One region of the Streptomyces sp. V2I9 genome, then DNA from elsewhere that is predicted to be linked to it. Evidence: riboswitches for the same ligand, from Rfam matches in the RefSeq annotation. Region 1 holds a riboswitch; each other region holds the start of a gene.
The links. A riboswitch is a leader RNA that binds a small molecule or an ion and turns the genes downstream of it on or off. The one in region 1 is predicted to bind cyclic di-AMP.

Region 2: another riboswitch for cyclic di-AMP. It lies ahead of QFZ71_RS11065 (transglycosylase family protein); the one in region 1 lies ahead of QFZ71_RS27835 (LysM peptidoglycan-binding domain-containing M23 family metallopeptidase).
Region 3: another riboswitch for cyclic di-AMP. It lies ahead of QFZ71_RS02215 (C40 family peptidase); the one in region 1 lies ahead of QFZ71_RS27835 (LysM peptidoglycan-binding domain-containing M23 family metallopeptidase).
Region 4: another riboswitch for cyclic di-AMP. It lies ahead of QFZ71_RS13545 (M23 family metallopeptidase); the one in region 1 lies ahead of QFZ71_RS27835 (LysM peptidoglycan-binding domain-containing M23 family metallopeptidase).

The regions. Positions count from the first base shown of each region.
Region 1 covers NZ_JAUSZJ010000002.1:6,412,789-6,420,411, forward strand. Annotated here, with positions in the region: gene hpnH (adenosyl-hopene transferase HpnH) at 1-212, shown strand, start outside; gene QFZ71_RS27815 (aspartate aminotransferase family protein) at 327-1,724, shown strand; gene QFZ71_RS27820 (helix-turn-helix domain-containing protein) at 1,802-2,410, shown strand; gene QFZ71_RS27825 (DUF6126 family protein) at 2,473-2,646, shown strand; gene QFZ71_RS27830 (tyrosine-protein phosphatase) at 2,681-3,493, opposite strand; cyclic di-AMP (ydaO/yuaA leader) riboswitch at 3,939-4,099, shown strand; gene QFZ71_RS27835 (LysM peptidoglycan-binding domain-containing M23 family metallopeptidase) at 4,103-5,053, shown strand; gene QFZ71_RS27840 (SGNH/GDSL hydrolase family protein) at 5,215-6,042, shown strand; gene QFZ71_RS27845 (STM4011 family radical SAM protein) at 6,090-7,004, opposite strand; gene QFZ71_RS27850 (STM4012 family radical SAM protein) at 7,012-7,623, opposite strand, start outside.
Region 2 covers NZ_JAUSZJ010000002.1:2,539,385-2,547,007, reverse strand. Annotated here, with positions in the region: gene QFZ71_RS11085 (hypothetical protein) at 1-783, shown strand, start outside; gene QFZ71_RS11080 (hypothetical protein) at 710-1,141, shown strand; gene QFZ71_RS11075 (cytochrome P450) at 1,138-2,514, shown strand; gene QFZ71_RS11070 (transglycosylase family protein) at 2,693-3,703, shown strand; cyclic di-AMP (ydaO/yuaA leader) riboswitch at 3,992-4,174, shown strand; gene QFZ71_RS11065 (transglycosylase family protein) at 4,180-4,884, shown strand; gene eno (phosphopyruvate hydratase) at 5,209-6,489, shown strand; gene QFZ71_RS11055 (septum formation initiator family protein) at 6,583-7,053, shown strand; gene QFZ71_RS11050 (DUF501 domain-containing protein) at 7,122-7,623, shown strand, end outside.
Region 3 covers NZ_JAUSZJ010000002.1:486,073-493,695, forward strand. Annotated here, with positions in the region: gene QFZ71_RS02205 (ATP-dependent Clp protease proteolytic subunit) at 1-616, shown strand, start outside; gene QFZ71_RS02210 (hypothetical protein) at 654-959, shown strand; cyclic di-AMP (ydaO/yuaA leader) riboswitch at 1,378-1,544, shown strand; gene QFZ71_RS02215 (C40 family peptidase) at 1,548-2,018, shown strand; gene QFZ71_RS02220 (LysE family translocator) at 2,165-2,812, opposite strand; gene QFZ71_RS02225 (LysR family transcriptional regulator) at 2,885-3,808, shown strand; gene QFZ71_RS02230 (ATP-binding protein) at 3,812-4,246, opposite strand; gene QFZ71_RS02235 (helix-turn-helix transcriptional regulator) at 4,480-5,334, shown strand; gene QFZ71_RS02240 (DUF397 domain-containing protein) at 5,343-5,594, shown strand; gene QFZ71_RS02245 (8-amino-7-oxononanoate synthase) at 5,587-6,747, opposite strand; gene bioB (biotin synthase BioB) at 7,036-7,623, shown strand, end outside.
Region 4 covers NZ_JAUSZJ010000002.1:3,095,644-3,103,266, reverse strand. Annotated here, with positions in the region: gene QFZ71_RS13555 (MerR family transcriptional regulator) at 1-745, shown strand, start outside; gene QFZ71_RS13550 (PP2C family protein-serine/threonine phosphatase) at 887-2,107, shown strand; cyclic di-AMP (ydaO/yuaA leader) riboswitch at 2,389-2,541, shown strand; gene QFZ71_RS13545 (M23 family metallopeptidase) at 2,553-3,581, shown strand; partial or broken gene QFZ71_RS13540 (aldo/keto reductase) at 3,882-4,095, shown strand; gene QFZ71_RS13535 (PrsW family intramembrane metalloprotease) at 4,102-5,604, opposite strand; gene trmB (tRNA (guanosine(46)-N7)-methyltransferase TrmB) at 5,791-6,738, opposite strand; gene lhgO (L-2-hydroxyglutarate oxidase) at 6,731-7,623, opposite strand, start outside.

The DNA of each region.
Region 1 (7,623 bases):
GCCCCTGCTACCTGATGAGCGACGGCTACGTACCGACGTACCGTCAGCTCATCGAGGAGACCGACTGGGACAAGTACGGCCGGGGCAAGGACCCGCGCTGCGCCAACTGCATGGCGCACTGCGGCTACGAGCCCACGGCGGTGCTGGCCACCATGGGGTCCCTCAAGGAGTCACTGCGTGCGGCGCGGGAGACCATCAGCAGCAACCGGTGAGCCGGTGACCGACGTGACGGGTCCGGCCGCGGCGGCTCCTCCGGGGCGGCCGGACCCGTGCGGCAGCACATCCGAAGACCCGTGCGGCAGCACGTCGAAGGAGAAGAGCGGGCGATGACGGACGGCGGAAACCAGGGCTTCGACCTGGCGGGGCTCCTCGCCGAACGCGGAGCCGAGCGGTACGACCTGCACGCGCGCCACCTCAACCACCAACTGCCGCGCATGTTGCACACCCTCGGCTTCGACAAGGTCTACGAGCGGGCCGAGGGCGCGTACTTCTGGGACGCGGAGGGCGACGACTACCTCGACATGCTCGCCGGGTTCGGCGTCATGGGCCTCGGCCGCCACCACCCCGTCGTGCGCCGGGCCCTGCACGACGTGCTGGACGCCCAGCTCGCCGACCTCACCCGCTTCGACTGCCAGCCCCTGCCCGGACTGCTCGCCGAGAAGCTGCTGGCCCACAGCCCGCATCTGGACCGGGTCTTCTTCGGCAACAGCGGCACGGAGGCTGTCGAGACGGCGCTGAAGTTCGCGCGGTACGCCACCGGGAAGCCGCGGGTCCTCTACTGCGACCACGCCTTCCACGGGCTGACCACCGGGTCCCTGTCCGTCAACGGGGAGCGCGGCTTCCGCGACGGCTTCGCCCCGCTGCTGCCCGACACGGCCGTCCCGCTCGGTGACCTCGAAGCGCTGCGCCGTGAGCTGAAGCGGGGCGACGTGGCGGCGCTGGTCGTCGAGCCCATCCAGGGCAAGGGCGTGCACGCGGCGCCGCCCGGCTATCTCCGCGATGCGCAGGAGCTGCTGCACCGGCACAAGGCGCTTTTGATCGCCGACGAGGTCCAGACGGGCCTGGGCCGGACCGGGGACTTCTACGCCTACCAGCACGAGGAGGGGGTGGAGCCCGATCTGGTGTGCGTGGCGAAGGCGCTCTCCGGCGGCTACGTGCCGGTCGGCGCCACCCTCGGCAAGGACTGGATCTTCCGCAAGGTCTACTCCTCGATGGACCGGGTCCTCGTCCACTCCGCGAGCTTCGGTTCCAACGCCCAGGCGATGGCGGCCGGGCTCGCCGTCCTCGCGGTCATGGAGGACGAGGAGATCGTCGCCAGGGCCCGGCGCACCGGCGACCTGCTGCGCGACCGGCTCGCCGCCCTGGTCGACCGCTACGAGCTGCTGCACGAGGTCCGCGGGCGCGGGCTGATGATCGGCATCGAGTTCGGCCGGCCCGCCTCGCTGAAGCTCCGCAGCCGCTGGACCATGCTCCAGGCGGCCCGCAAGGGACTCTTCGCCCAGATGGTCGTGGTGCCACTGCTCCGGAAGCACCGCATCCTCACCCAGGTCTCCGGCGACCACCTGGAAGTGATCAAGCTGATCCCGCCGCTGATCATCGGGGACGCGGAGGTGGACCGCTTCGTGGCGGCGTTCACCTCCGTCATGGACGACGCGCACAGCGGCGGCGGGCTGATGTGGGATTTCGGCCGGACACTGGTCAAGCAGGCGGTGGCGAACCGCTGACCGGTCCGGGAGCCGACAGGTATTGCCTCTGAGGCAACTTATTTGCCTCCGAGGAAAAATCCTGGCCCAATGGCTCCATGAACCCTCCGGACGAAGGGGCGCCGGACGAGCTCCCCGGCGTCGCACCCCGCCTGCGCGACCTGCGCCGCGCCCGCGGTCTCACGCTGGAGACCGCCGCCGGCCGGGCCGGACTCTCCCCGGCCCACCTCTCCCGGCTGGAGACCGGCCGCCGCCAGCCCTCGCTGCCCATGCTGCTGGGACTCGCCCGCATCTACGGTACGACGGTCTCCGAGCTGCTCGGCGAGCAGTCTCCCGCACGTGACGCGATCGTGCGCGGCGGCGCCTTCGAGGGGACGGAGGCCGACGGCTGGATGTACCGGCAGGCAGGCGGCTCCGGCCGCGCGATGCAGGCGCTGCGGGTGCGCGTGCCGTACGGGGCCCAGGGCGACCTGGTCCGGGTGCATCCGGGCGAGGAATGGCTGTACGTGCTGGAGGGCCGGCTGCGGGTCGGGCTCGGCGACACCGTCCACGACCTCGAACCCGGCGACAGCGCCCACTTCGACTCGCTCACCCCGCACCGGATCGCGGCCGCCGGCCGCTGCGGCGCGGAGCTGCTCTTCGTCCACTCCCTGCTGCAGAGTCCCGTCGCCGAGCTCTGCCTCGGCAGCGGCCTCCACGCCCGCTGACCGGCGCCCCGCCGGGTCCGCCCTTCGTCCCACCGGCCGTGAGGCCGACAGAGAGGACCGTCATGTCCGATTCCGAGCACTACGACCCGCTGGGCCCCGGACGCCGGGTGGGCGAGGACCCGCAGGAGAAGCGGATGCCCCGCGGCCTCGTCATCCGCCTCTTCGCCTACCTGGTGGCGGGCCACGTCGTCGCGGGCTTCCTCTGTCTGCTCTTCGTGGTGGCCGGGAGCAAGTGAGAGGCCGCCATGGGGTGGGGCGCCTCCGGACCGGTCAGCCCTGGTCGAGCAGACGCTCGCGGAGCCGGTCGCGGGTCGCCGGGGAGATCCCCAGCCCCTCGGCCAGATAGCGGTCCGCCGTGCCCCAGTTCTCCTCGATGGCCGCGAAGGCCGCCGCGAGATAGGCGGGCCGCGCCCCGAAGAGCGGATCCAGCAGCTCCAGTACCTCGGGCGACATCCCGGCCCCGGAGGCGTCGGAGCGTTTCACGGCGTAGCGGCGGTGGAGGTCGTCGGACTTGAGGTAGTCCTCCTCGATCGCCTCCCTCTCGACGTCGACGGCCAGCAGGGCGACCGCGATCGAGAGGCCGGCCCGGTCCTTGCCCGCCGCACAGTGCATCAGCGCCGGCACGCTGTCCTCCGCCAGGGCGTGCAGGACCCGGCTGTGCTCGGCGGTGCGTTCCTCGATCGTCGCGCGGTACATCCGGATCATGCGGTCCACACCCTTGCCGCCCGCGAGGACCGAGCGCAGCTGCTCGATGTTCCCATCGCCCACCAGCCGCCAGAACTCCGCGCCGTCGGCCGGGTCCGAGAGCGGAATGCTGATGTTGCGGACACCGGCCAGATCGATGTCGTACCCGTCGAGCCGGTGGTCGGCGGAGTGGCGGAAGTCGAAGATCGTGTGCAGTCCCAGCCCGCCGAGGAAGGCCGCGTCCTCGGCCGTGGCGTGCGCCAGGTGGCCACTGCGGTAGAGGCGCCCGAAGGCGGTGCGCCGACCGTCCGTGGTGGGGAGCCCGCCCACGTCGCGGAAATTGCGGACTCCGGTCAGCACGGTCTCTGTCGGCGGGACCTGCGGCACCTGTTGCGTCACGGGGGCTCCTGGGGTCTCTGACGCCGGCGCGGCTCGCCGGCGAGGGCGCTCCCGTGACGATACGACATCGATTCAGCGGGAAATCATCACGGTTCGCCTGTCCGGACGGGGTCCGGAGAGGGCTGTGGCTGACCCGGCGTCAGGGGTGCCGCCCGCCCTGTGTCCGTATTGGTGCATTTCGCAGAACATGCCCCGCTAATGGGGGAGATGGGAATAGGGAGGTGAGCGGGATCATATCCGTGACGGTCCGTGGTGAACGCGCCCCAAGGTATTCCCAGGATGCGCGCGGAAATCCAAGATCCGTAATCCACGGAGTGTGACCGGAAATTCCGGACGCTGTCGAATCGATGAATACGGCGGCCAACCGTTGGCTTGTTCCGCTCGTCCCGGCCGGTTTACGGTCACCGTCAATCCGGACGGACCGCCTAATCCTGCCGCCGCCCGGAATTCGCACCCACCCACACAGACGTGGCAGGAGCGGGGGAACCAGGTAAGCCGCCGGCCCGGAGTGATCCGGGCCGGCTCGGGGTGAAGTCGCCGCAACGCGACCGGGCATCTCCAGCCCGAACCCGACAGCTCACCTCGCAGGCGCCGGAGAGGAAGATCCCCATGCCCGCAAAGGGTAAGCACCGTCGTCCGAAGTCCGGCCCGATCTCCCGCGGCGTCCTCGCCGCCGGGACCGGCGGAGCCGCACTCGCGCTCCCGCTCATCGGTGCCACCACCGCCGGCGCGGCCGACCAGGCCGCCCCGGCCGCGAAGCCCGCCGCCGCGTCGGTCGCCGCCGCGCACGGCGCCACGGCCGCCGCCCCCGCCAAGGCCGCCCCGAAGACGTACTCCGTCGTCTCCGGCGACTACCTGTCGAAGATCGCCGCCGAGCACAAGATCAAGGGCGGTTGGGAGAAGCTCTACCAGGACAACCGCTCCACCGTCGGCGGCAACCCCAGCCTGATCCACCCGGGCATGAAGCTGACCCTCGGCGCCAAGGGCTCCGCCCCGGCCGCGAAGTCCGCCACCCCCGAGGCCGCGCCGAAGAAGGCCGCACCCGCCCCGAAGGCCGAGACCCGGCAGGCCCCGAAGGCCGACACGGTCTCCGCCGACGACTCCGAGGGCTCCGGCGACCCGGCGCGGACCGGTTCCTCCGAGGCCGCCGGCTCCGGCTGGTCCGCCCCGCTCGCCAGCCCCAACGTCACCACCCAGTACCGCGCTTCGGGCGCCAGCTGGTCCAGCGGCTACCACACCGGCTCGGACTTCCAGGCCGCCTCCGGCACCCCCGTCCTGGCCATCGGACCGGGCACCGTGGTCTCGGCCGGCAACAGCGGTTCGTACGGCAACGAGGTCGTCATCAAGCACGAGGACGGCATGTACTCCCAGTACGCCCACCAGTCCGCCCTCAACGTCTCCGTCGGCCAGACCGTCACCGGCGGCCAGCAGATCGGCCTCTCCGGCTCCACCGGCAACTCCACCGGACCGCACCTGCACTTCGAGGTCCGCACCGGCCCGAGCTACGGCTCGGACGTCGACCCGATCGCGTACCTGCGTCAGCACGGCGTCTCCGTCTGATCCGGCACCACGAGAAGTGCCCGAGGGGCGATGTGCTGTCAGCACATCGCCCCTCGCTTATTCCGCCTTTACCAAAAACTGACCGGGTGGTCTATCTCACCACCCGTCAATCCCATATTACGGTCGCGTAGGTCACATCGAACGGTGCAGGATACGTGGTTGTGGCAGACGATTCGAGAAACAACCAGCAGCACATCATCGGGTCGTACGCGGCGATAGGCGACAGTTTCACCGAGGGCGTCGGCGATCCCGGCCCGGACGGGGCCTTCGTCGGCTGGGCGGACCGCTTCGCGGTGCTCCTCGCGGACCGGCTCCCCGCCCCCGACGTGGCGGCCGGCCCCGACGACTCCCCGCACGGCAACTTCCGCTACGCCAATCTCGCCGTACGCGGACGCCTCCTCGACCAGATCGTGGCGGAGCAGGTCCCCCGTGCCAAGCAACTGGCCCCCGACCTGGTCAGCTTCTGCGCGGGCGGTAACGACATCATCCGGCCCGGAACCGACCCCGACGACCTCGCCGAGCGCTACGAGCGGGCGGTCGCCGACCTGAGCAACGCCGTCGGGACGGTCATGGTGACCACCGGCTTCGACACCCGCGGCGTTCCGGTCCTGCGCCACATGCGTGGCAAGATCGCCACGTACAACGTCCATCTGCGGGCCATCGCCGACCGCTACCGGTGCCCCGTCCTGGACCTGTGGTCGCTGCGCTCCGTCCAGGACCGGCGGGCGTGGGACGCCGACCGGCTGCACCTCTCACCCGAGGGCCACACCCGCGTCGCCCTGCGCGCCGCCCAGGTCCTCGGCCACGACGTGCCCGCCGACCCCGACCAGCCCTGGCCGCCGCAGGCCCAGCGCAGCCCCTTCGACGCGCGGCGCGACAACGTCCAGTGGGCCCGCGAGTACCTGGTCCCCTGGATCGGCCGACGGCTGCGCGGCGAGTCCTCCGGCGACCACGTCGAGGCGAAGCGCCCGGACCTGCTGCCGCTCTGAGGGGGTGTCCGGCGGATCAGGGCCGGACACCCCCCCCGGCGGGCCCCTCAGGGCTCCAGCAGGGGAAGCGCACGGGACGGGTTCGGCACGACCAGCCCGTCCCGCGGCGTGCCCGCGCCGAACCCGGCCGGTATCCGCTCCAGGACGCCGCCGGCGAACACGTCGTACAGCGGCAGCGACTCCAGATGCACATAGCCGATGTGGCAGTCGCACACGGCGAGCGGACAGGCTCGCGGGCCGAGCGCCCGGCGGTAGCTCCCGTCGTAGAGATTGCCCAGCTCCGCCTTGACGAAATGGCACCGCCGCACCGTGCCGTCGCCGTCCACCGAGATCACCGACTCGCCCGTCCGGCAGGGCAGCCCCGCCGAACGGTGCGGATCGCGGCTGTAGGGGAACAGCGGATCCAGCTCCGTCCACCGTGCCGCCTCCTCGTCGGAGTACGTGTGCCCCTCCGCGGCGTTCACCCACAGGTAGACCTCCTCGGGAAGCGCCGCCCGCAGCCGCCGCGCCTCCTCCCGATGGGCCTCGAACCCCACCACCCCCACGCTGTAGCGGATGCCCAGCGCGGACAGCTCACGGCACTTGCCCAGGAACCGCTCGTACGGCGTCTGCCCCGGATGGTACGTGCACCAGAGCGCGACCCGCTCCGGATCGGCCTCGGCCAGCCACGCGGTACGGCCGCTCAGATTCGTCTGGATCGCCACCCGACCGATGTGCGGCAGCCGCGACAGCTCGGTCAGCGCCCGCCGGTACCAGGAGCGCACCAGCCCCTCGCCCCACGGGGTGAACAGCACGGACAGCCGGTCGTCGGTCCGCTCCGCCGCCCAGCCGGTGAACCGCTCCAGGGCCGCCCGGTCCGACGTCAGCTCCGCACGGCTGTCCCGCCGCTTGGCGAAGGGGCAGTACGGACAGTCGTAGTCGCACGACGCCAGTGGGCCCCGGTAGAGGATCGTCAGGTCCACAGCCCGGTCACTTCCGCTCGTACGCGGCCATCGCGGCCCGCACACCGGGGGAGAACAGCGCGGGGCCCAGCGCATCGGAATGGGCGAGACCGGACGGGGACAGCCGCAGCAGCCCGTCCGGCGCCGAGGCGTCCAGCCAGCCCCGCGCCGCGAAACCCGCCAGCTCGGCCCGGAAGTCCGCGTCCGGCTCCGTACCGAACCGGGCCCGGTACTCCGCCACCGGCAGCCCCGACGCCTGGAGCAGGGACTGCAGCAGATGCCGCCGCCGCGCCTCGTCCGCGTCGACGTACCGGCCGACCTCGGCCCGCGAGAAGTCCTCGGTGGCGGTGAACCGGTCGATGATCGACCGGATCTCCCGCATGTCCACCGCGTAGTCGAAGGAGTAGTGCAGGGCCGACGTGTACGACCGGGCCCCGCAGCCGAGGCCGATCATGCCGTCGGTCTGGCAGGCGTAGTCCTCCGGCCCCTCCTGCTCGCGGGGGGCGTCGGCGCGCCGGAACATCCGCATCGACACCTGCTCGTAGCCGTGCGCCAGCAGATGGTCGCGGCCCACGGCGTACAACCGCAGCCGCTGCGCGTCCCAGGCGGCGTCCTCCCGCGCCCGGGCGCCGGCCACCGG
Region 2 (7,623 bases), 3.9 Mb from region 1:
GATCTGCGCGGCCTGCCCGCCGTGCTGCGCGGACGGGGCGAGGAGCGGTGTGCGGTCTGGCTGGACGAACTGGAGGGCCACCTCGGCGAACACGGCCTGACCCCGGCGCTCCTCGCCGACCTCGCCCGGCTGCGCGTCCCGGTGATCGCCACGATGAGCGACGAGGCGTACGACACCCACCGCTTCGGCGGACAGGCCCGTGCGCGGGTCCTGGTCGGCGTCGGTCCGGTGGAGCTGACCCGCGTATGGACGGCGTCCGAACGGGAACGGCTGGCCGGGGCGCGCGAGGACCGCCGGCTGGGAGACGCGTCCCTCCGGTGCGAGGACGGGGACATCGCCGCGTTCCTCGCCGTCGGCCCGGAGCTGTGGGACGAGTGGTGGCGCGCCCGCCGCCCCCACGCCCACCCGCACGGACACCTGCTGGTGCGCGTCGCCATGGACCTGGCCCGGTGCGGCACCGACGACACCCCCGTCCCGTCGGACGTGCTGCGCGAGGCGTGGCGCGCTGTACGGACCGGAGGCCGCGCAGGCGGCCGGGGAGTCGTTCGAGGACGCGCTCGCGTGGGCGTCCGAGGTCCGCCACGGCGTCGCCGGAATGCTGCTCGGGGGTGCGGAGCCCGACACCTGGAGGGCCTTCCCCTCCCTGCACCGGGAGGCGGCGGCCCGCCCGGACGCCCCGCCCGTGCCGCTCGGCCTGTGGCTCCCTGCCATGGAAGCCGTACGCGGCGAGCCGGACCGCCAGGGGGTGGTGGTGGAGAGCGCCCGGAGCGCGCTGGAGGGTGAGGCGGACGGGCGCCCCGAGGTCGGGCTGGTGCTCGGCCGCCTCTGCGAAGCGGCCGGGCAGGTCCGGTACGCCGAGCAGTGGTACCGGAACTCCGCCGACGCGGGCGGCGTCGAGGCGGCGGGGATCGTCGGCAAGGCTCTCGCGGAACGGGGTGAGGTGGTCGAGGCCGTTCCGTACCTGGAGCGGGCGGCGGAGGCCGGGAACCGCTACGCACAGGGCCTTCTGGTGACGGTGCTCGTGGGCCGGGCGCTGTTCTGGCTGGACCGCGGTGCCGAGGGCGGGAGCCGGGTGGCGGCGGACTACGCGGGGAGACTGCGGACAGCCCGCGACGCCGTGCCCGATACCGTCGAGGAGTGAACGACAGCCCCGCACCGAGCACCCCCGAGCCGCCCGCCTGCCCGCACGCCACCCCGCAGGAGGAGGCCGCCGCCGCGCCGGACGGGGCCGACTCGGCGACCCCCGCCCCCGAACTCTTCACCTGGGAGTTCGCCACCGACCCCTACCCCGCCTACGCCTGGCTCCGTGAGCACCGCCCCGTGCACCGCACGGTGCTGCCCAGCGGGGTCGAGGCATGGCTCGTGACCCGGTACGGGGACGCCAAGCAGGCCCTCGCCGACACACGGCTCTCCAAGAACCCGGCCCACCACGCCGAGTCGCCGCACGCCAAGGGGAAGACGGGCATTCCGGGGGAGCGCAAGGCGGAGCTGATGACGCATCTGCTCAACATCGACCCTCCGGACCACACCCGGCTGCGCCGGCTCGTGTCCAAGGCGTTCACCCCGCGCCGGGTCGCGGAGTTCGCGCCCCGCGTGCAGGAGCTGACCGACCGGCTCATCGACGCGTTCGTCGAGGAGGGGAAGGCCGACCTCATCCACGATCTCGCCTTCCCGCTCCCCATCTACGCCATCTGCGACCTGCTCGGCGTCCCGGAGGAGGACCAGGACGACTTCCGGGACTGGGCGGGCATGATGATCCGGCACGGCGGCGGACCGCGCGGCGGGGTCGCCCGGTCGGTGAAGAAGATGCGCGGATATCTCGCCGAACTCATCCACCGTAAAAGGGAGAACCCCGGCGACGACCTGATCTCCGGGCTCATCCGGGCCAGCGACCACGGCGAGCACCTCACGGAGAACGAAGCCGCCGCGATGGCGTTCATCCTGCTGTTCGCCGGGTTCGAGACGACGGTCAACCTGATCGGCAACGGGATGTACGCGCTGTTGCGCCACCCCGGACAGCGGTCGCGGCTCCAGGCGTCCCTGGAGGCGTCCCCGGTGCCGGGGGAGAGCGAGCTGCTGGACACCGGGATCGAGGAACTGCTGCGGTACGACGGGCCGGTGGAGATGGCGACCTGGCGGTACGCCACCGAACCGCTGACCCTGGGCGGCGAGGAGATCGCCGCCGGGGACCCCGTCCTGGTGGTGCTCGCGGCGGCCGACCGCGACCCGGAGCGGTTCGACGATCCGGACACCCTGGACCTCGCGCGGCGTGACAATCAGCACCTCGGGTACGGGCACGGCATCCACTACTGCCTGGGCGCACCGCTGGCCCGGCTGGAGGGGCGGACCGCGCTCGCCACGCTGCTGAGACGCCTCCCCGACCTGCGACTCGCCGCCGATCCCGCCGATCTGCGCTGGCGCGGCGGGCTCATCATGCGGGGGCTGCGCACCCTTCCGGTCGCGTTCGAACCGGGCGAGCCGACCGCGAAAGGTGACTCGCTGTCAACTCTGTGACTTTCACGTGATCTGCGCTGCATCGACTTGTGACATACGTTCGGGTCCCGCTAGGTTCACGGTTCGACGCGTGGGTCGCACGTTGCGCACGCGTCACTCGGACACCGGGCGCGGAGGGCGCGATCCCGCCGCGCGGCGTCCGGGCACCCAGCTTGTCAGTCGCACGGAAGGCATACCCATGGGCTCCGCGAACGGCAGACACCGCCGACCTCGCCAGGCACCCGCCCTCATCGTCGCCGCGGGGGTGACGGGGTCGGCCATCGCCATCCCGCTGCTCGGTGCGAGCGGCGCGCACGCGGCCGACTCGGCCACCTGGGACCGGGTGGCGGAGTGCGAGAGCGGCGGCATGTGGAGCGCCGACCTCGGCAACGGCTACTACGGCGGGCTGCAGTTCTCGCAGGAGACCTGGTCGGCGTACGGCGGCACGGAGTTCGCACCCCGCGCCGATCTCGCCAGCCGGTCGCAGCAGATCTCCATCGCCGAGAAGGTCCTGGCCGACCGGGGTCCCCGGGCGTGGCCGAGCTGCGCGGTGATCTCCGGCCTCGCCACGGACGGCGTTCTGCCCGGCGTCGACCCCGGCACCGCGCCTTCCCCCGACCCGACGGCCGACCCCACGACCGATCCGGCCGATGAGGCGGGCGCCGGCGACACGGCGGATGAATCCGGCACGTCCGGTGAAGCCGACGGGTCCGGAACGAAGGGGGAGGAAGGTGACAAGGCGGGCAAGGGGGGTGCGGAGAAGGGGGCCGAGGCCCCCGACTCCCCGGTGACGCCCACCGTCCCGCCGGCCCCCGGCGCGGACCCGTCGACCGCCCCCGACGCCCCGGCGGGCGAGGGCGGCAAGCACCGCGGCGCCCCCGCGCCCGAGGAGGCCGGCCAGGAGGACGGCCCGCGCGGTTCCGGCCGGCACGCTTCGCGTGGCGAGGGCGACGCACGGGACGGCGGCGCGACGGGCACGTACACGGTGCGGGCCGGTGACAACCTCTGGGTCATCGCCGACGTGCAGGAGCTGCCCGGCGGCTGGACCGGGCTGTACGAGGCCAACAAGGACGTCCTGGGCTCCGACCCGGACCTGATCCTGCCCGGCCAGAACCTGGACCTGGGTCTGGGCCGGGACGCGGGCAAGGGTGGCGACCAGGACGCCGACCCGACCGCCCCGGAGCGTGCCGAAGAGCCCGTCGGCCACTGATCCCGGCGGGAAAATGCCCCGAAAGCGCGGGCAGTTCAGAGACCTATGTCCACTTTTGTGTAAGTGAGACATGGGTCTCTTTGCTTCAACTCACGCATTTCGCCCGGCCGATCCGGGCGCATCGCCCCCGACCTGCGGAAACGGATGGGTCTCGGTGGCGAGTTCGGGCCGATTGTCCTCTATGTCCGTCCTTGAATGTCGGGGTTGGCTGTGTTTACGGTCTAAGCCGCTCGCACCGCGGGCCCCGACGACCGTCACGCCGAATCCTGCCGGCGGCCGGAGGGAACAGACGCGCAAGCGCCGTAGGCAGGAGCGGGGGACCCAGGTAAGCCGCCGGGTCCGGACGCCTCGTCGAGAAGACGGGGGCGTACGGAACCGGCTAGGGGTGAAGACGTGCGCAAGGACGCACGGCCGGGCAACTCATCAGCCCGAACCCGACAGCTCACCTCGTAGGCGTCGGTGAGGAGATTCGTTCCATGCTGCTGAACAGCAAGGGCAAGCACCGCCGCCCGTCCAAGGCCGTCCGTATCGCCACCCTCGCGGGTGTCACCGGCGCGGCCGTCGCCGTCCCGCTGATGGGCGCGACCACCGCTTCCGCCGCCTCCGTCGAGACCTGGGACGCCGTCGCCCAGTGCGAGTCCGGCGGCAACTGGTCCATCAACACCGGCAACGGCTACTACGGCGGCCTTCAGTTCTCCCAGTCCAGCTGGGCCGCCGCCGGCGGTACGCAGTACGCCGCGCGCGCCGACCTGGCCTCCAAGGACCAGCAGATCGCCACCGCCGAGAAGCTCCTCGACATGCAGGGTCCGGGCGCCTGGGCCTGTGCCGGCGCGGGCGGTCTGACCGACGACGGCGTGGACCCGGGCGTCAACACCGGCTCCGGCCGGTCCCAGCAGGCGCAGCCCGAGCGCGAGGCCGAGCAGCCCGCCACGCGCTCCGAGCAGCGCTCCGCGCCGCAGGCCGAGAAGAAGGCCGAGAGCAAGAAGACCGTCACGACCCCGACCGGCGAGAAGGTCCAGAAGGGCGACGGCGAGTACAAGGTCAAGACCGGCGACACCCTGAGCAAGATCGCTCAGAAGGAAGGCGTCAAGGGCGGCTGGAGCAAGCTCTTCGAGCTCAACGACGACATCGTCAAGGACGCGAACCTGATCTTCCCCGGTCAGCAGCTCCACCTGAAGTAACCGCCGTCTCTCCTCCCCGGAGGGAGGGCGTCCGGCGGCTCCCTCCCTCGCACGGCTTCCCGGCCCGGCGCGCTCGTCCCCCCAGCGCGCCGGGCCGGGTTCTTCGTGGGAGCGGGAGAGCGGATGAGCGCGGCCGCGTTCACCTCTTGTGGTTACCGCTCGGTAGATTTCTAGAGTTTCGCCCCGATACGCGCACCCTCGGGTCCTTTTTCGTCCCAGGAGTCGGGCGGTCGGCCGGTCAACGCGGCCGGGCCGGATAGGCTCGGGTCGCAAGGCCACAGTGACCCTGCACAACCAGTGTCAGATCCCAGAAGGAGATGCCTCGTGCCGTCCATCGACGTCGTCGTAGCCAGGGAAATCCTCGACTCCCGCGGCAACCCCACGGTCGAGGTCGAGGTCGGCCTCGACGACGGCAGCACGGGCCGTGCTGCCGTTCCGTCCGGTGCCTCCACCGGTGCGTTCGAGGCCATCGAGCTTCGTGACGGTGACCCCAACCGCTACCAGGGCAAGGGCGTCGAGAAGGCCGTCCTCGCCGTCATCGAGCAGATCGGCCCGGAGCTCGTCGGGTACGACGCCACCGAGCAGCGCCTCATCGACCAGGCGATGTTCGACCTGGACGCCACCGAGAACAAGGCGTCGCTCGGCGCCAACGCCATCCTCGGCGTCTCGCTGGCCGTCGCGCACGCCGCCTCCGAGGCGTCCGACCTGCCGCTCTTCCGCTACCTCGGCGGCCCGAACGCGCACCTGCTGCCCGTTCCGATGATGAACATCCTGAACGGCGGCTCGCACGCCGACTCCAACGTGGACATCCAGGAGTTCATGATCGCGCCGATCGGCGCCGAGTCCTTCTCCGAGGCCCTGCGCTGGGGCGCGGAGATCTACCACACGCTGAAGAAGGTCCTCAAGACCAAGGGCCTGTCCACCGGACTCGGCGACGAGGGCGGCTTCGCCCCGAACCTGGAGTCCAACCGCGCCGCCCTGGACCTCATCGTCGAGGCCATCAAGGAGGCCGGGTACGTTCCGGGCCGCGACATCGCGCTCGCGCTCGACGTCGCCGCGTCCGAGTTCTACAAGGACGGCGTCTACGAGTTCGAGGGCAAGTCCCGCTCGGCCGCCGAGATGACCGAGTACTACGAGGAGCTCGTCTCCGCGTACCCGCTCGTCTCCATCGAGGACCCGCTGTACGAGGACGACTGGGCCGGCTGGAAGGTCATCACCGACCGCATCGGCTCCAAGGTCCAGATCGTCGGCGACGACCTCTTCGTCACCAACCCCGAGCGCCTGGCCCGCGGCATCGAGGAGGGCTCCGCCAACGCCCTGCTGGTCAAGGTCAACCAGATCGGTTCGCTGACCGAGACCCTGGACGCCGTCGAGCTGGCCCAGCGCAACGGCTTCAAGTGCATGATGTCGCACCGCTCCGGCGAGACCGAGGACGTCACCATCGCCGACCTCGCCGTCGCCGTGAACTGCGGCCAGATCAAGACCGGCGCCCCGGCCCGCTCGGACCGCGTCGCCAAGTACAACCAGCTGCTGCGCATCGAGGAGATCCTCGACGACGCCGCGGTGTACGCGGGCCGCTCCGCCTTCCCGCGCTTCAAGGGCTGACCCGTCGCCGTAGGACGGTAGCCTCCGCCCGTCCCCGCACCCGGTCCCGTACCGTGTGCGGGGACGGACGTGCGTAACGGGGAGGCGGGAGACATGGCCGGGAAGGACCGCGACCGGTTCTCCACCTCTACCAGGCTGCGGCTGCTGGGCGAGCAGACCGCGGCCCGCGTGTACCGGTCGCAGAGCCGCCGCCAGGACCGCCGCTCCCGGCTCACCGGCCGGGCCGCGTTCCTCGCGCTGGTCGTCTGCTCCCTGGTGGTGGCGCTCGCCTACCCGATGCGGCAGTACGTCTCCCAGCGTGACGAGATCGCCGAACAGGAGCGGCTCTCGCAGGAGGCGCAGCGGCGCACCGAGGAGCTGCGGGACGAGAAGGCGCGGCTCCAGGACGACGCGTACATCATGCGGCTCGCCCGCCAGCACCTCCATTACGTACTCCCCGGGGAGATCGGCTACACCGTGGCCGACCCCGACGCGGCGAAGGACTCCCGCGGCGAACCCGGCGCGAACGACCGTCCCTGGCACTCCAATCTCTGGGACGGCGTGGACAGCGCCGACCGCGACTGACCGACCGATCCCGTACGGCCACTCCCGTACGTCCACCTCCACAGCTTCCGAGCAGAACCAAGGCAGGCATGGAAACGCCCCCTCCGCAGACCGAGTCCACCCAGCCCACCGACGCGGACATCGCCGCGTTCGAGCAGCAGCTCGGGCGTCCGCCGCGCGGCCTGCGCGCCATCGCGCACCGCTGCCCGTGCGGCAATCCGGACGTGGTGGAGACCCAGCCGCGTCTGGAGGACGGCACGCCGTTCCCGACGACGTTCTACCTGACGTGCCCCCGGGCGGCCTCGGCGATCGGCACGCTGGAGGCCAACGGGGTCATGAAGGAGATGACGGCCCGTCTGGGGACCGACCCGGAGCTGGCCGAGGCGTACCGGGCCGCGCACGAGGACTACATCGCCCGCCGTGACGCCATCGAGGTCCTGGAGGGCTTCCCCAGCGCGGGCGGCATGCCGGACCGGGTGAAGTGCCTGCACGTCCTGGTCGGCCACTCGCTGGCCGCCGGACCCGGCGTGAACCCGCTGGGCGACGAGGCCATCGCTATGCTGCCCGAGTGGTGGGCCAAGGGCCCCTGCG
Region 3 (7,623 bases), 5.9 Mb from region 1:
TCCCACAGTCCGCCACGCCCCCTCCGCCCGCTACGTGCTGCCGGAGTTCACCGAGCGCACCGCGACGGGGACCCGCACGCTCGATCCGTACTCCAAGCTGCTGTCCGAGCGGATCGTCTTCCTCGGCAGCCCGATCGACGACACCGCCGCGAGCGACCTCATCGCCCAGCTGATGTATCTGGAACACGCCGATCCGGACCGGGCCGTGTCGCTCTACATCAATTCCCCCGGTGGCACGTTCCAGGCGATGGCCGCGGTCTACGACACGATGCGGTTCCTGACCTGTGAGGTGGAGACCTTCTGCCTGGGGCAGGCGGGCTCCTACGCCGCCGCCCTGCTGGCGGCCGGAGCGCCGGGCCGCCGACATGCGCTGCCCGGCGCGCGGGTAGTCATCCAGCAGCCCGCCATGGAGGAGCCGATGCGGGGCCAGCCGTCCGACCTGGAGATCCACGCACGCGAACTGGTGCGCACCCGCGAGATGTTCGCCGCCATGCTGGTCCGGCACACGGGCCGGACCGCTGAGCAGATCACCGCCGACATCGAGCGCGACACCATCCTCGACGCGAAGGCAGCCCTCGCCTACGGGCTGGTCGATCACGTCGTGGAGAACCGCTGACGCCCCCGCCCGCCCCACGCCGCGAGGTGAACCGCCGATGGAGCCACCCGAGTTCCCGCCCCTGCCCGCCCTGACCCGCGCCGAGGGCGAGTTCGTCGACTGCTATCTGGCCGTGCTGGACCAGCTGGGCCGGATCAATCCGGCCCGCGGCGGCGACACCTACAGCGCTCTGCGCGCCGCCCAGGCCCTGGCCTCCGGCGCGGCCGCGCTGCGCGACGCCCTGGCGCTGATGCACGAGCGCGGCGAGTCGCGCCTCCACGCGGCCACCCTGGCCCGGACCCTGCGGGTCCTGGACGGGGAGCGCCGGGCGGGCCGGGTGGCGATGCCGCCGGCCGCGAACTGACCGGAGCCGCGCGCCGGGTGCGCGGTACGGCAGCGAGCGGGACGCGGTACGGAAGGAGGCCGGGAGCGCCTTACGGGAGCGGAGCGGTCATCGTGCCGCACGACACGCCCGATCCGGTGACCGATTTTCCTCGCTCGTACGGCGTAGGCGTTCACTCCTGCGAGCGATGGCTCAACTTGCGTTCCGGGCCCGGCTCGTACTCGAAATATGCCCTTTCATCGCTGGTGCGGGGGTGTGCGCCGGGCTCGTCGGCGAGTGCGAAAGTGGCCTGTCCACTCGAATGGATCAGGCGTGAGGAGATTCACAAACCACCGTTTCAGCTCGGAAATCCGGCACGGAGTGCGTCAAGATCCCTGGGACGACAAGCCCCCGCCACCGCGGCGGGGCGGTCCGGGCGGACGCCGAGTCCTGCCGCCGCCCGGATGACTGGTCGACAGGAAGTGGATCGGCAGGAGTGGAGGACCCGAGCACAACGGGCCGACCGGGAGACCGGGAAGCCCTCGGGGTGAAGCCGCGACGCGGCCGGGCAACTTCGCCAGCCCGAACCCGACAGGTCATCCTTCACAGGCGGCTGACGAAGGGTTGCGCATGTCTGCGCAGGTTCATGTCCCGTCTCTGTTCGCCCGGGTCGGTACGGCCTCGGTGCTCACCCTGGCCGTGACGTCCACGATGCTGGCGCCCGGTCTGGTGAGCGACGCCGAAGCGGCCACCCACTCGACGAAGGCCCTGAAGGTCGCCGCGTCGAAGAAGGGGTCCCCCTACAAGTACGGCGCGGCCGGTCCCCACCGCTTCGACTGCTCGGGGCTGACGGTCTACTCGTTCAAGAAGGCGGGGAAGAAGCTTCCCCGCACGGCACAGCAGCAGTACAACAAGACCCGCCATATCGGGAAGTCGCAGCGCAAACGCGGCGACCTCGTCTTCTTCCATTCGGGGCGCAGCGTCTACCACGTGGGCATCTACGCCGGGAACGGCAAGATCTGGCACTCCCCCAAATCGGGAGACGTGGTGCGACTGGCGAAAATCTGGTCCAAGAGCGTCTGGTACGGACGGGTCCGCTGACCCACCTGCCGGACGCTCTTCCCTTGCGGGGCGTCCGACGCTCCCTCCGTGCGGGCCGTCCCGACGCTCCGGCCGGGCGGGACTCACGGGCGGCCCGCGGATCGCCGCGGGCCGCCCGGACCGCCGCCCACGGCTGCCGCCTCCGCTCAGCGCAGCAGCGGCCCGGTGACCAGGACCAGTCCCAGTCCGGTGAGCGCCACGCCGCTGCCACCCTCGATGGCGCGGGCGGTACGCGGGCGGCGCAGCCACCGGCCCAGCCGGTCCACGAGCAGGGCGACGGCCGGGAACCAGATCAGCGCCAGCACCACCACGACCGCCGCCAGCAGCAGCGTCCGGGGCAGCGGCGGCTGCCCATGGGGCACGAATTGCGGCAGCAGGCTGAGGAAGAGGACCGGCGCCTTCGGGTTGAGCGCGTTGGTCAGGAAGCCCTGGCGCAGCGCGCGTCCGACATTCCGAGGGGCGGGCCGCGCCGGTCCGTCCTCCGGCGTGTCCCTCCGGTCATGTCCGGCTCGGCGGCGCATCGCGTACAGCGAGCTGATCCCGAGGTGGAGCACGTACGCTCCGCCGAGCAACTGGACGGTGCGGAAGAGCACCGGCACGGTCACCAGCACGGCGGCGAGACCCGCGACCGCGAGCGCGGTGTGCACCAGCAGCCCGCCGACGACACCCAGCGCGGTGGCGAGACCGGCGGTGCGCGAGGCCAGGGCGTTGCGTACGACGACGGTGAAGTCGGCGCCGGGCAGCGCGACCATTCCGGCGGCGACCCCCGTGAAGGCGATCAGTTGTGCGTCCATGGATCCACCTTGGACCTGCGGAGCCTTTAGCGTGTACTTGCAATCTTCTGGGTCTGCCTAAAGGAACGCTTCATGTACGACCCGACGCGGCTCGCCGCGCTCGTCGCGGTCGCGGAGGCCGGATCGATCACCCGCGCCGCCGCCCGCCTGGGCTACACCGCCCCCGCCCTCTCCCAGCAGCTGGCCAAACTGGAGCGGGAGGCCGGGGCGGCGCTGCTCGTACGCCACCACCGCGGGGCCCGGCTGACGGCGGCGGGCGAACTGCTCGCGGGCCGGGCTCGACGGGTGCTGGACGAACTGGACCAGGCGCGGCACGAGCTGGCGCGGCTGGCCGGGCTGTCGGGCGGCCGCCTGCGGGTGGGGACGTTCACGACAGCCGGGATCCATCTGCTGCCGCCGGTCCTGAGCGCGTTCCGGCGGGCCCATCCCGACGTCGAACTGGCCGTCGCCGACCACGAGCCGCCCGGCGGGGTCGCCGCGGTGGCGGCGGGCGAGGTGGACCTCGCCCTGACCCACGCCTACGAGCCGGGAGGTGTCGCCCCTCCGCCGGCGGGTGTGGTCGTCGAACCCCTGCTGGTCGAGGAGCTGGTGCTGGTCACCTCGGCGGGCCACCGGCTCGCGGAGGGCACCGGGCGACTGCCGGTCGGGGAGCTGGCGGGACGGCCGCTGATCAGCAGCGCGCCCACGCATCCGCCCCGGCGCGGGGTCGAGAACGCACTCGCCGAGGCCGGGGCGACCCCGGCGGTGGTCTGCGAGTCGCCCGGATACGCCCTGGTGTGTGCGCTGGTCAGCGCGGGGCTCGGGGTGGCGGTGGTGCCGGAGATGGTCGCCGCGATGGCGCCGGCCCCGCTGTCGGTCCGGCGGCTGGAGCCCGCGTCGTTCCGCCGGACCATCTCGGTCGTGCACCGGGGCGAGAGGGCGAGTGCCGCGGCGGCGACCCTGCTCGCGCTGCTGCGCGGCGGTTTCGGCCGCGGGGGCGCGGCCACGGCGGGCTGAGCCTCAGCGGGGCCCGACCGGAACGGCCCACGGGAGAGCCAGCCAGACCGTCTTGCCGCCCTCGGCGGTCGGGGTGACCTGGAGCCGGCCGCCGTACTCCTTGGCGAGCGACCTGATGATGGCCATGCCCCGGCCGTTGTCCTGCCGTACGGCGGCGGGCAGTCGCTGGGGCCACCGGGGGTGACTGTCCGTGACGCCCAGGTACAGTTCCTCGTCCCGTTCGAGCCGCAGGTCCACGGTGAAGGTGGGCGACTGGCCGAAGGTGTGCTGCACCGCGTTGGTGGCCAGCTCCGAGACGATCAGGCGGACGGTGTCGGCGTACTCGGCGTCGTCGGGCAGGCCCCATGCGGTCAAGGTCCTGGCCACATGTCTGCGGGCCGCTGAGACCGAGGCCGGATCGCTCGGCAGCGTGACGGTTGCTTCCTGATGGTCTGCCATGGCGACGCCGTCCCTTTCCCGCTCCGGGCGACCGACGGCCGACCGGGATGGTGCTTCGCGCCAGCCTGCCATCGATGAAGCTTTCTGTAACGGCGTTCGGCCAAGCTATGCATATATCTGTCGCTCGAAGCGGTGAATTCGGAACCCGTGCGGTGTGTGCGGGCGGCACACTGACGTCTCTGCGGGCCGGTTGCGGTGACGATCCGGCCCTTCCGACCGAGAAGGAGACCGGCATGCTGCACGGCCCCGCCGTCCGGCGGCGCAAGCTCGGCGAGGAGCTGCGGAGTCTGCGTCACACCGCAGGGCTGACCAGCCGGGAGGCGGCGCGGCTGCTCGGCTGGCACCAGTCCAAGGTGAGCCGTGTCGAGACGGGCGCGAGCGGCGTGACGCCTTCCGACGTGGCGCGGCTGCTGGACGCCTACGCGGTGCGCGACCCCCGGTTGCGTTCACTGCTGGAGGTGCTCGCGGGGTCGGCGGGCGGCGGCGGTTCGGAGTGGTGGCATGCCTACCGGGGGCTGATCCCGCCGCAGTACCGCGACTTCATCAGTCTGGAGTCGCAGGCCAGTACGGTCCGGACGCTGGAGACGTCGGTGGTGCCGGGGCTGCTCCAGACCGCCGGGTACGCGCGCGCCGTGACCCGTGCCTCGCTGGGCGGTTTACCGGAGGAGCACCTCGACTCGCTGGTCGAGGTACGGCTGACCCGTCAGCGGGTACTGCGTACGAGCCCTCCACTGCGGTTCACCGCCGTGCTGGACGAGGCGGTGCTCCATCGCGAGGTGGGCGGTCCGGAGGTGATGCGGGACCAGGTGCAGCACCTCATGCAGATGTCTCAACTGCCGCATGTGTGCCTACAGTTGCTTCCCTTCTCGGCGGGCGCGTACATCGGGCTCACCGGCCCTTTCGTCATTTTCTCCTTTCCGAACATTTCCGATCTGGACGTGGTCGTCCTCGATCATTTGACGAGTAGCCTCTATCTGGAGCAGAAAGAAGACCTCGACGCGTACAGCTCGGCCTTCCGCACGCTGCAGGCGCACGCGCTGTCGCCGGAACGCTCGCTGGACCTCATCTCCGAGATCGGACGCAGTTAGGGGCCGCCATGTCAGACCGTCTCGCGCTGTCCGCCGCACCGCCGCCGCCCACCGCACCGCCCGCCCCGCGATGGCGGCGCAGCAGCCGCTCGACCGGCATGAACAACTGCGTGGAGACCGCGCTGCCGGGCGGAGGGACCCTCGCCGTACGCGATTCCAAGGACGTGGACCGCCCGCCGCTGCGCTTCTCGACGGCGGCGTGGAGCGCGTTCGTGGCCGGGCTCGGCACGAGGGTGGCCGAGCCGCGGCGCTTCAGCTGACCGGAGCGGCCGCCCGGCGGGGAGCGGTGGCGACGATCGTGGCCACGGCGGTCGTGATCTGCTCCTCGGTCAGATCGGCCCGCGCGGTGAGCCGCAGCCGGGAGATGCCGTCCGGTACCGACGGCGGGCGGAAGCAGCCGACCGCCATCCCGGCCGCGCGGCAGTCGGCCGCCCAGCGCACCGCCGCCTCCGCCGAGGGCGCGCGGACGGAGACGACGGCCGCGTCGGGCCGTACGGCCGTCAGCCCGGCGGCGGTGAGGCGCGTGTACAGCGCGGTGGCCACCTCCCGTGCGCGGGCCGCGCGTCGGGGCTCCCGGCGCAGCACCCCGAGCGCACCGAGCGCGCCGCCGGCCGCCGCCGGGGCGAGCCCGGTGTCGAAGATGAACGTACGGGCCGTGTTGACCAGGTGGTCGATGACCCGCGCGGGCCCCAGGACCGCGCCGCCCTGGCTGCCCAGGGACTTGGAGAGGGTGAGCGTGGCCACCACGCCGTCTCCCCCGGCCAGCCCGGTCGCCGCGAGCGCACCGCGACCGCCGTCGCCCAGGACGCCGAGCCCGTGGGCGTCGTCGACCAGCAGGGCGGCGTTCGCGGCGCGGCAGACCTCGGCCAGCGCGGGGAGCGGGGCGGCGTCTCCGTCGACGGAGAAGACCGAGTCGGTGACGGCGAGGGCCCGCCCGTCGTGCGCCCCGAGCGCCTTGGCGACCGCGTCCGGGTCGGCGTGGGGGACGACGGCGGTCTCGGCGCGCGAGAGCCGGCAGCCGTCCACGATCGAGGCGTGGTTGCCCGCGTCGGAGACGATGAGCGAACCGCGCCCGGACAGCGCGGTCAGCGCGGCGAGGTTGGCCGCGTATCCGGAGGAGAGCACGAGGGCCGCGTCGAAGCCGCAGAACGCGGCCAGTTCGCGTTCGAGTTCGGCGTGCAGGGCGGTGGAGCCGGTGACCAGCCGGGACCCGGTGGCCCCCGCTCCCCAGCGGTGGGCGGCGTCGGCCGCCGCCGCGGTGACCTCCGGGTGCCGGGTGAGGCCCAGGTAGTCGTTGCTCGCAAGGTCCAGCAGCTCCGGCACCGCGCCGCGCGGGCGCAGGGTGCGGACGAGCCCGGCGGCGGCCCGGCCGCGGGCCTCGGCGTCGATCCAGTCGAACGGGGCGGAGGACATGGGGCGGTCCCTTGGGTAGGCGGGCCTCGGCGGTGCGGCGGCGGGCGGACGGGCCGGGGTGGACGGTCCGTCCGCACGGTCCGGCGCGGACGGCACCACCTGCGCGTGATTCCGTGCGAGCGGGCCCGTGCGGACGGCCCGGTGCGAACGGGCCCGTTTGTAGGCAGCCCACAGACCCTAGCGGGGCATGCGGCAGGTCAGGGTGTGGCCATACACACACCCTCCCCCGGCTCTCCTGTCCGGTTCCTCCTTGGCTGGAGGCGGTGCCGTACGTCAGGATCAGCTTCCATGGACCTGCTGAACACGCTGGTGGACAAGGGGCTGCGGCGCGAACTGCCGACCCGCGAAGAAGCGCTCGCCGTGCTGGCGACCTCCGACGACGACCTGCTCGACGTGGTGGCCGCCGCCGGGAAGGTGCGCCGTCAGTGGTTCGGGCGACGCGTCAAACTCAACTACCTGGTCAACCTCAAGTCGGGTCTCTGCCCCGAGGACTGCTCGTACTGCTCGCAGCGGCTCGGTTCGAAGGCCGGCATCCTCAAGTACACCTGGCTGAAGCCGGAGGAGGCGTCCAGGGCCGCCGCCGCCGGGGTGGCGGGCGGCGCGAAGCGGGTCTGTCTGGTGGCGAGCGGACGCGGGCCCACCGACCGGGACGTCGATCGCGTCACCAGGACCATCGAGGCGATCAAGGAGGAGAACGAGGGCGTCGAGGTGTGCGCCTGCCTCGGCCTCCTCTCGGACGGACAGGCCGACCGGCTGCGTTCGGCGGGCGCCGACGCGTACAACCACAACCTCAACACGTCCGAGGAGACGTACGGGGCGATCACCACCACCCACACGTACGCGGACCGGGTGGAGACCGTGCAGCAGGCGCAGGCC
Region 4 (7,623 bases), 3.3 Mb from region 1:
GTGGTCCATTCAGGAAATCGCGCGCCGGGCCGGCACCACGAGCCGCACGCTCCGGCACTACGGGGACCTCGGGCTCCTCGCGCCGAGCCGGGTCGGGAGCAACGGCTACCGCTACTACGACCAGGACGCCCTCGTCCGGCTGCAGCGCATCCTGCTGCTGCGGGAGCTCGGGCTTTCGCTGCCCGCCATCAAGGACGTACTGGCGGGGCAGCGGGACACGGCGGTGGCGCTGCGGGCGCATCTGCGGCTGCTCGAACAGGAGCAGGCGCGCATCGGGCGGCAGATCGCCTCGGTGCGGACCACTCTCCACAAGACGCTGGAGGGAACGGAACTCATGGCTGACGAAGTGTTCGACGGCTTCGACCATACGGTGCACGAGCGGGAGGTCACCGAGCGCTGGGGCCGGGACGCGTACGAGGAGGGCGACCGCTGGTGGCGGTCGCTCGGAGCGACGGAGAAGAAGGCATTCCTGGACGAGCACGAGGCCATCGCGCGGGACTGGGGCCGGGCTCGCGGGGAAGGGCTCGCCGCCGACGGGCCCGAGGCGCAGGAGATCGCGCGGCGGCACTGCGCGTGGCTGGCGTCGTCGGCCAAGGAGCCCAGCCGTTCGTACGTGATCGGGCTCGGGGAGATGTATGTCGCCGATCCCCGGTTCGGGAAGAACTACGATCGCTACGGGGACGGCACCGCCGCCTTCGTACGGGACGCGCTGACGGTCTACGCGGAACACCGGCTCTCCGACTGACCACGGACGGCCGGGCCGTCGCCCGCACTCCCCCTATTCGGCCGATGAGGAGTCGCCGCTCGGCGCGGCTCCGGGAAGCCTGGGCGGGGCGCGGTACCGTCCGCAGCCGTGGGTGGACCGGGCAGGAGTACACAGGTGGGGATGGCCAAGGAACGGCGGGGCATGGCGCGGGGCGTCGATGCCGTCGGCCGCGCGGTGCTGGGTTCGCCGGAGGGTGAGGCGACGCCCGGCAGCCGGGGATCACGACGGTTCGTCCGGATGCTGCCCGCGCTGCTGATCGTCGGCGGGCTGGTCTTCGACGCGCTGACCCCGGCCAACTTCACCGCCGTCCCGCTGTTCGTCGCGGCACCGCTGATCGCCGCACCGTTCTTCTCGCTGTCCCGGACCGTCCGCACGGGCATCGCGGCGGTCCTCTCCGTCCTTGCGATGAGACTCTCCGATGGAACGTCCACCGAGGTGGTCCCGGCCATCGAGATGCTCACCGTGCTCACCGCCTCGGTGCTGGCCCTCGTCATCAACGGGGTCGTGCGGCGCAGCAACGAGCAACTGGCCTCGGCCCGCGTCATCGCGGAGACCGCCATGCGGGCCGTGCTGCCGACACCCCCCGAGCGGATCGGCGGGCTCCAGGTGGCCGCGCGGTACGAGGCGGCGCAGGCGGACGAGTTCGTGGGCGGTGACCTGTACGCCGTCGCCGACACCCCGTACGGCGTCCGCATGGTGGTGGGAGACGTGCGCGGCAAGGGGCTCGGGGCCGTCGAGGCGGTGGCGGTGATCATCGGGTCGTTCCGGGAGGCGGCCGAGCAGGAGCCTTCGCTGGAGGGCGTCGCGCAACGGCTGGAGCGCGCGCTCGCCAGGGAGGGGACGCGGCGCTACGGGCTGGACGTCATGGAGGGGTTCATCACCGCCGTGCTGGCCGAGATCCCGCCCGGCGCGGTCACGCTCCGTCTCGTCAACCGCGGCCACCCCGAGCCGATCCTGCTGCACGCGGACGGTGACCTGGAGGTGCTGGCGCCCTCCGTGCCGGCGCTGCCGCTGGGGATGGACCTGGGGGTGTGGCCGGACCGGGTCGACGAGTGGGAGATGCCGCCCGGAGCGACGCTGCTCGCCTTCACGGACGGCCTGTCCGAGGCGCGGAACGCCGACGGGTTCTTCTACGATCCGGCTGCGCGGCTGCGCGGCCGGATCTTCCCCGGCCCGGAGGAGCTGCTGTCGGCGCTCACCGACGACGTACGGCTGCACACCGGAGGGCGGGCCACGGACGACATGGCGCTGCTCGCGGTGGGCCGGCCGGCGGAGGGCCAGCCGGTGCGCCGGACGACGGTGCGGATCGTGGGCCGTCGGGACGGGCACGGCGACGGGTAGCGCGGGGGCGGCGCGACGGGCGGCGAGGCGGAGCGCGGCGGGGTGCAGGGCAATACCACGGTGCGTGATCGAAAGGCACCGCTCCGCATAACATTTGACACTCCGTCAGAAAAAGGAGTGTGGCTGATCGCTGGTCAAGTCGCCCGATTCGGCCCGCTTGCATCCTGTACATCCCCGCCTCGTTCGTTAATGATCAACAGGAACGGCTTGGAATCAGGCATGGGTGTCTATTAACGTTCGATAACGCAGCGCGGTCGTCACAGTCGTCGTCAGGACGGCGCCGCGCGCGAGCGCCGAATCCCGCAAGGGAACCGGGGAACCACCTCCATGGGGTGAATCGGACGCCTGCGTCTCGTGAGAGGCGGAGGGGCCCGTAGGAGACCTTCCTGCTCCGAACCCGTCAGCTAACCCGGTAGGCGAGAAGGAAGGAAAGGAGTGCGCCCACGTGGCGTCCAACAAGCCTGCCCCTGAGGCCGTGTCACCCTTCACCGCGAACGCCTACGGTGGCGCGGAGCGGTCCGAGGGTGAGTGGAATCCCACCGAGGACACCATCCGCCCCGTGCGCGGCAGGCACCGCGTGGCCAAGCAGCGTGGTCTGGCCCGTAGCTCCACCGTCCTCGGGGTCGGCGTGATCGCGGCCGTCGGAGCGGGCGGCATCGCCACCGCTCAGGACAAGGCCCCGGTCTCCATCTCTCTTCCCGATTCCATCGCGGACAATCTTCCCGACGCCAAGTCCCTTCCCGGCGTAGGGGCGTTGATGTCCGACGACGCGGAGGCCGCCCCGGTCGCCGCCGCTCCGCTGACCACCGCCGGGCTCACCGCCGCCGAGGCGGAGAGCGGTACCGACGCGGGCGAGGCCCTGCGGGCCCGGATCCTCCAGCAGGCCGAGCAGCAGCAGGCCGGCGCCGACGCCGAGGCCAAGGCCGCGGCGGAGAAGGCCGCGGCCGAGAAGGCGGCGGCGGAGGCCGCGGCGCAGCAGGACGAGGCCGAGAAGAAGGCCGCCGCGAAGAAGAAGGCCGCGGAGGAAGCGGCGAAGAAGAAGGCGGAGGAGGAGCGTCTCGCCAAGCTCGCCGCCAGCTTCTCCCTGCCCACGCCCTCGTACACGATCACCTCGACCTACGGGCAGTCCGGCGCGATGTGGTCCTCCGGCCAGCACACCGGCCTCGACTTCGCCGGGTCCACCGGTGCGCCGCTCAAGGCCGTGCACAGTGGCACGATCACGTCGGCCGGCTACTCCGGTTCGTACGGCTACCGCACCGTCCTCCAGCTGGAGGACGGCACGGAGATCTGGTACGCCCACCAGTCCTCCATCGAGGTCTCCGTCGGGCAGAAGGTGACCACCGGCCAGACCATCGGCCGCATGGGCGCCACCGGCAACGTCACCGGCACCCACCTCCACCTGGAGGTCCGCACCGCGGGCGGCTCCGCGATGGACCCGATGGCCTGGCTGAACAGCAAGGGCCTGCGGGTCTGAGCCACGGGGCCGGCCGCCTCGTCGGCCGCAGGCCGCCGATCTTCCTCCGCCGGCCCTCCCCGAAACCCCGGCAGCCCTGACGCACACCCCCCGACGTCAGGGCTGCCGGTCTGTCCGGGGCGGCCCGGCCCGGCATCGCACGTGGCCGAGCGGACGGGTACGGCGGCCGGGAGCGCACCGAAGCGGCCACGGACGGGCCTCGACGGGCGATCATCAGCGGATGAGGTCTGTCGCGGGGGCCCGGCCACGGATGGCGTACGCGGTGGAATGCCGGCCCGGACCGGCTCGTTGAACCCCCGCATAACTTCTGCGCGCACGCCCCTCGGCACCTCCGGCCTCCAGGTCTTCCCGCTCGCCCTCGGCGGCAACGTCTTCGGCTGGACGGCGGACGAGCACCCGTCCTTCGCCGTCCTGGACGCGTACGTGGCGGCCGGCAGCACCTTCGTCGACACCGCCGACGTGTACTGCGCCCGGGCCGAGGGCAACCGGGGCGGCGAGTCGGAGACCGTCCCCGCCCCGGCTACTGCGGCGGGCGGCGGTGGGTGTGCGGGGCGGGGGCGTGGCCGTGGGGCCGGGGCGGGCCGCCGTATCCGTGGCCGGGGGGCTGGACGGGGGGCTGCCCGTACGCCGGTGCCTGCGGACGGCCGTGACCGGGCGGGTTCCAGGGGGCGTTGCCGTACCCGTACCCGTACGGCGTCGGGGGGACGGCCCGGTGGGCCGCCGGGCGGGAGGTGAGGCGGGCCGCGTGGGTGAGGGCCGGGGCCGCGATCTCCCGGCGCTGCCAGAGATGGTGCAGCAACTCGCGCTCCCGCGCGCCGAAGTCCGGGCCCACCGCGCCGTGGCGGGCCCGGCGGCGCAGGCCCGCCAGGGAGGTCGCGAACGACTCGTACTCCGCGACCGCGCGGGCCGCCGCCCGGCCGCGGGTCCGGTCCTGCTGCCAGTGGCGGGCCAGGTCGCGGGCGACGCCCCGCGCCCGCATCGAGGAGAGCGCCGACGGCTCGGCGGGGGTGAGCCAGCCGGCCGCGGCGTACGCGGGCAGCTCTGCGGCGAGCGTACGCAGCTCCCGCTGGCGCGACCAGATCGCCAGCCAGGTCACCAGGGCGAAGGCGGGGACCATGACGATGCCGTACACCGCGTAGAAGCCGTACGGGCCGAAGGACGACGAGCCGTTCCACAGGGCGTGCAGCCCCATCGCCAGGACCAGGCCCAGCAAGGGCAGGGCGATCCGGCGGGCCCGGTGGCGACGGGCGCTGACGGCCGCGAAGCCGAAGCCGAGGCCGGTGAGCACGGTGAACAGGGGGTGCGCGAACGGCGACATCACGATCCGCACGAAGAACGTCCCCGCCGTCACCGAGGCGAACCCGGAGCTGCCGAGCAACTGGTCCTCGCCGAAGGCATTGCCCAGATAGAGGATGTTCTCGGTGAACGCGAACCCCGTCGCGGTGAACCCGGCGACGACGACGCCGTCCACCACTCCGCTGAACTCCCGTCTGCGGAACAGGAAGATCAGCAGGACGGCCGCCGCCTTGGCGCTCTCCTCGACCACGGGGGCGATCACCGTCGCCCCCAGGGTGTCCGCGCTCGCCGGGTCGGCCGTCGCGGTGGCTATCCAGCGCGTGGCGAAGGAGTTGGCGATGATCGCGACGAGCGCGGCGGCGCACGCGCCCCAGGCGAAGGAGAACAGGAGGTTCCGCCAGGGCCCCGGCTCGACCCGGTCCAGCCAGCGGAACGCCGCCATCAGCAGCGGGACGGGCAGGACCGCGAGGCCGAGACCGACCAGGAAACCCTCGGGGCCGGTCTGTTCGCGGACGAGGGCGAGGATCACCAGTCCGCACAGCAGGAGCGCCACGATCACCGCCCCGGCGCGGAACACCTTGCTGCGCCACACCATGCCGACGCGGCGCGGCCGGTAACGCTGTCGGCCGCGCTCCGGCGCGGCGCCCAGGACCTCGTCGAGCCGCTGCTCGTGGAGGACCGGGACGGCGGGCCGCGCCTGCTGATACCGCACGGAGGGGTCGGACACCTCTCGACCCTAACGAGGTGCGCCGACACCCGGCGACGGCGCATCCGGCCAGGACATGGCCGTACGCCGTCGTGCGCGGGCGCGGCGGACCGTGCGACACCGACCGTGGGCGGCCGCTTCGCCGGACGGGCCGGCCGGCCGGGGCCGGGGAGATCCTGGCCGGCCCCGGCGGGTGCGCGTGCGGCGTCAGACGCGGGCGAACAGCAGGTCGTGGACGACGTGCCCCTTGTCCAGCCCCTGTCCCTCGAACCGGGTGAGCGGCCGGAACGCGGGGCGCGGGGCGTATCCGCCGCCGGCCGCGGTGTTCTCGAAGCGGGGGTGGGCGGTGAGCACCTCCAGCATCTGCTCCGCGTACGGCTCCCAGTCGGTGGCGCAGTGGACGATCGCGCCGGGCTTGAGCACCGGGGCGACCAGGTCCAGGAACTCGGGCTGGATGAGCCGCCGCTTGTGGTGGCGGGCCTTGGGCCACGGGTCGGGGAAGTAGACCCGCAGGCCGTCGAGCGACGCGGGGGCGAGCATCTCGCGCAGCAGGATGATCGCGTCGCCGTTGGCCACCCGTACGTTCGTCGAGCCCGCCTTGTCCGCGAGGCCGAGCAGATTGCCCTGGCCGGGGGTGTGGACGTCGACCGCGAGGATGCCGGTGCCGGGGTCGTCGGCCGCCATCTGCGCGGTGGCCTCGCCCATGCCGAAGCCGATCTCCAGGACCACGGGCAGCCCGTCGAACAGGTCGGCGAGATCCAGGACCCGCTTGCCGTCGATGTCCAGGCCCCACTTCGGCCACAGGCGTTCCAGGGACTCCTGCTGGCCGGTGGTGACCCGGCTGCGGCGCGGCTGGAAGCTGCGGATGCGGCGCTCGTGGTGCGAGCCGGCCGGGTCGGCGGCGGGGCCGCCGGGGAAACGGGGCTCCTGCCGCAGCCGGCGCGCGCGCTCGAAGGAGGCGGCCCGCAGCGCGGCGGCCTCGTCGGGGGACGCGGCGGCGGGCGGACCGTCCGTGAGCGCGTCGGCCGCCGTGGAGCCGGTCGGTGCGGGAGTGCCCGGCTCGGGAGCGGTCGGCTCCGGGGCGACGGGCCCCGCGTCGGCCGCGGCGTCCTCGTGGGCTTCGGCGGGGCTGGGGTTCAGGGGCTGCTCAGACACAATGACCGGATTCTACGGCGGGCGGCTTCCACCCCGTCCCCTGAGCCCGGCGCAGCGCCAGCCGCGCCACCTCCCGTCCGATGGGCAGGCACGCCGTCGCGGCGGGCGACGGGGCGTTGAGCACGTGCACGGTGTGCGGGGCCTCGCGGATGAGGAAGTCGTCGACCAGCGTGCCGTCCCTCAGCACCGCCTGGGCCCGCACCCCGGCGGGCGAGGGGCGCAGGTCGTCCTCGGTGACGGCGGGCAGCAGCCGCTGGACGGCACGGGTGAACGCGGACCGGGACAGCGAGCGGTGCACCTCGCCCGCCCCGTACCGCCAGTGGCGGCGGGCGATCTGCCAGGTGCCCGGCCAGCTCAGCGTGGACAGCAGGTCACCAGGGCGGACCCGCGGCCAGGCGTACCCCTCACGGGCCAGCGCGGGGACCGCGTTCGGCCCGACGTGGACCGAGCCGTCGAAACCCCGCGTGAGGTGGACGCCGAGGAAGGGGAACGCCGGGTCCGGCACCGGGTAGACCAGGCCGCGCACCAGCTCGGGGCGGTCCAGCGCGTAGTACTCGCCCCGGAACGGCACGATCCGCACCCCCGGATCGTCCCCGGCGAGGCGGGCCACCCGGTCGCTGTGCAGCCCCGCGCAGTTGACCAGCGTCCGGGCCCGCACGACCAGGCCGTCCGCCGTGCGCACCGCCACGCCCCAGGGGCGGCGGTCGATCGCGGTGACCTCCGCGCCGTACCGCACGATGCCGCCGGCGGCGCCGATCTCGGCGGCGAAGCGGTGGGCGACGGCGGTGAAGTCGCAGACGCCCGTGGTGCCGACCCGGATCGCCGCCGGCCCCCGCACCTCCGGCTCGTACTCCGCGATCTGGGCGGGGCCCAGCTCCCGCACGG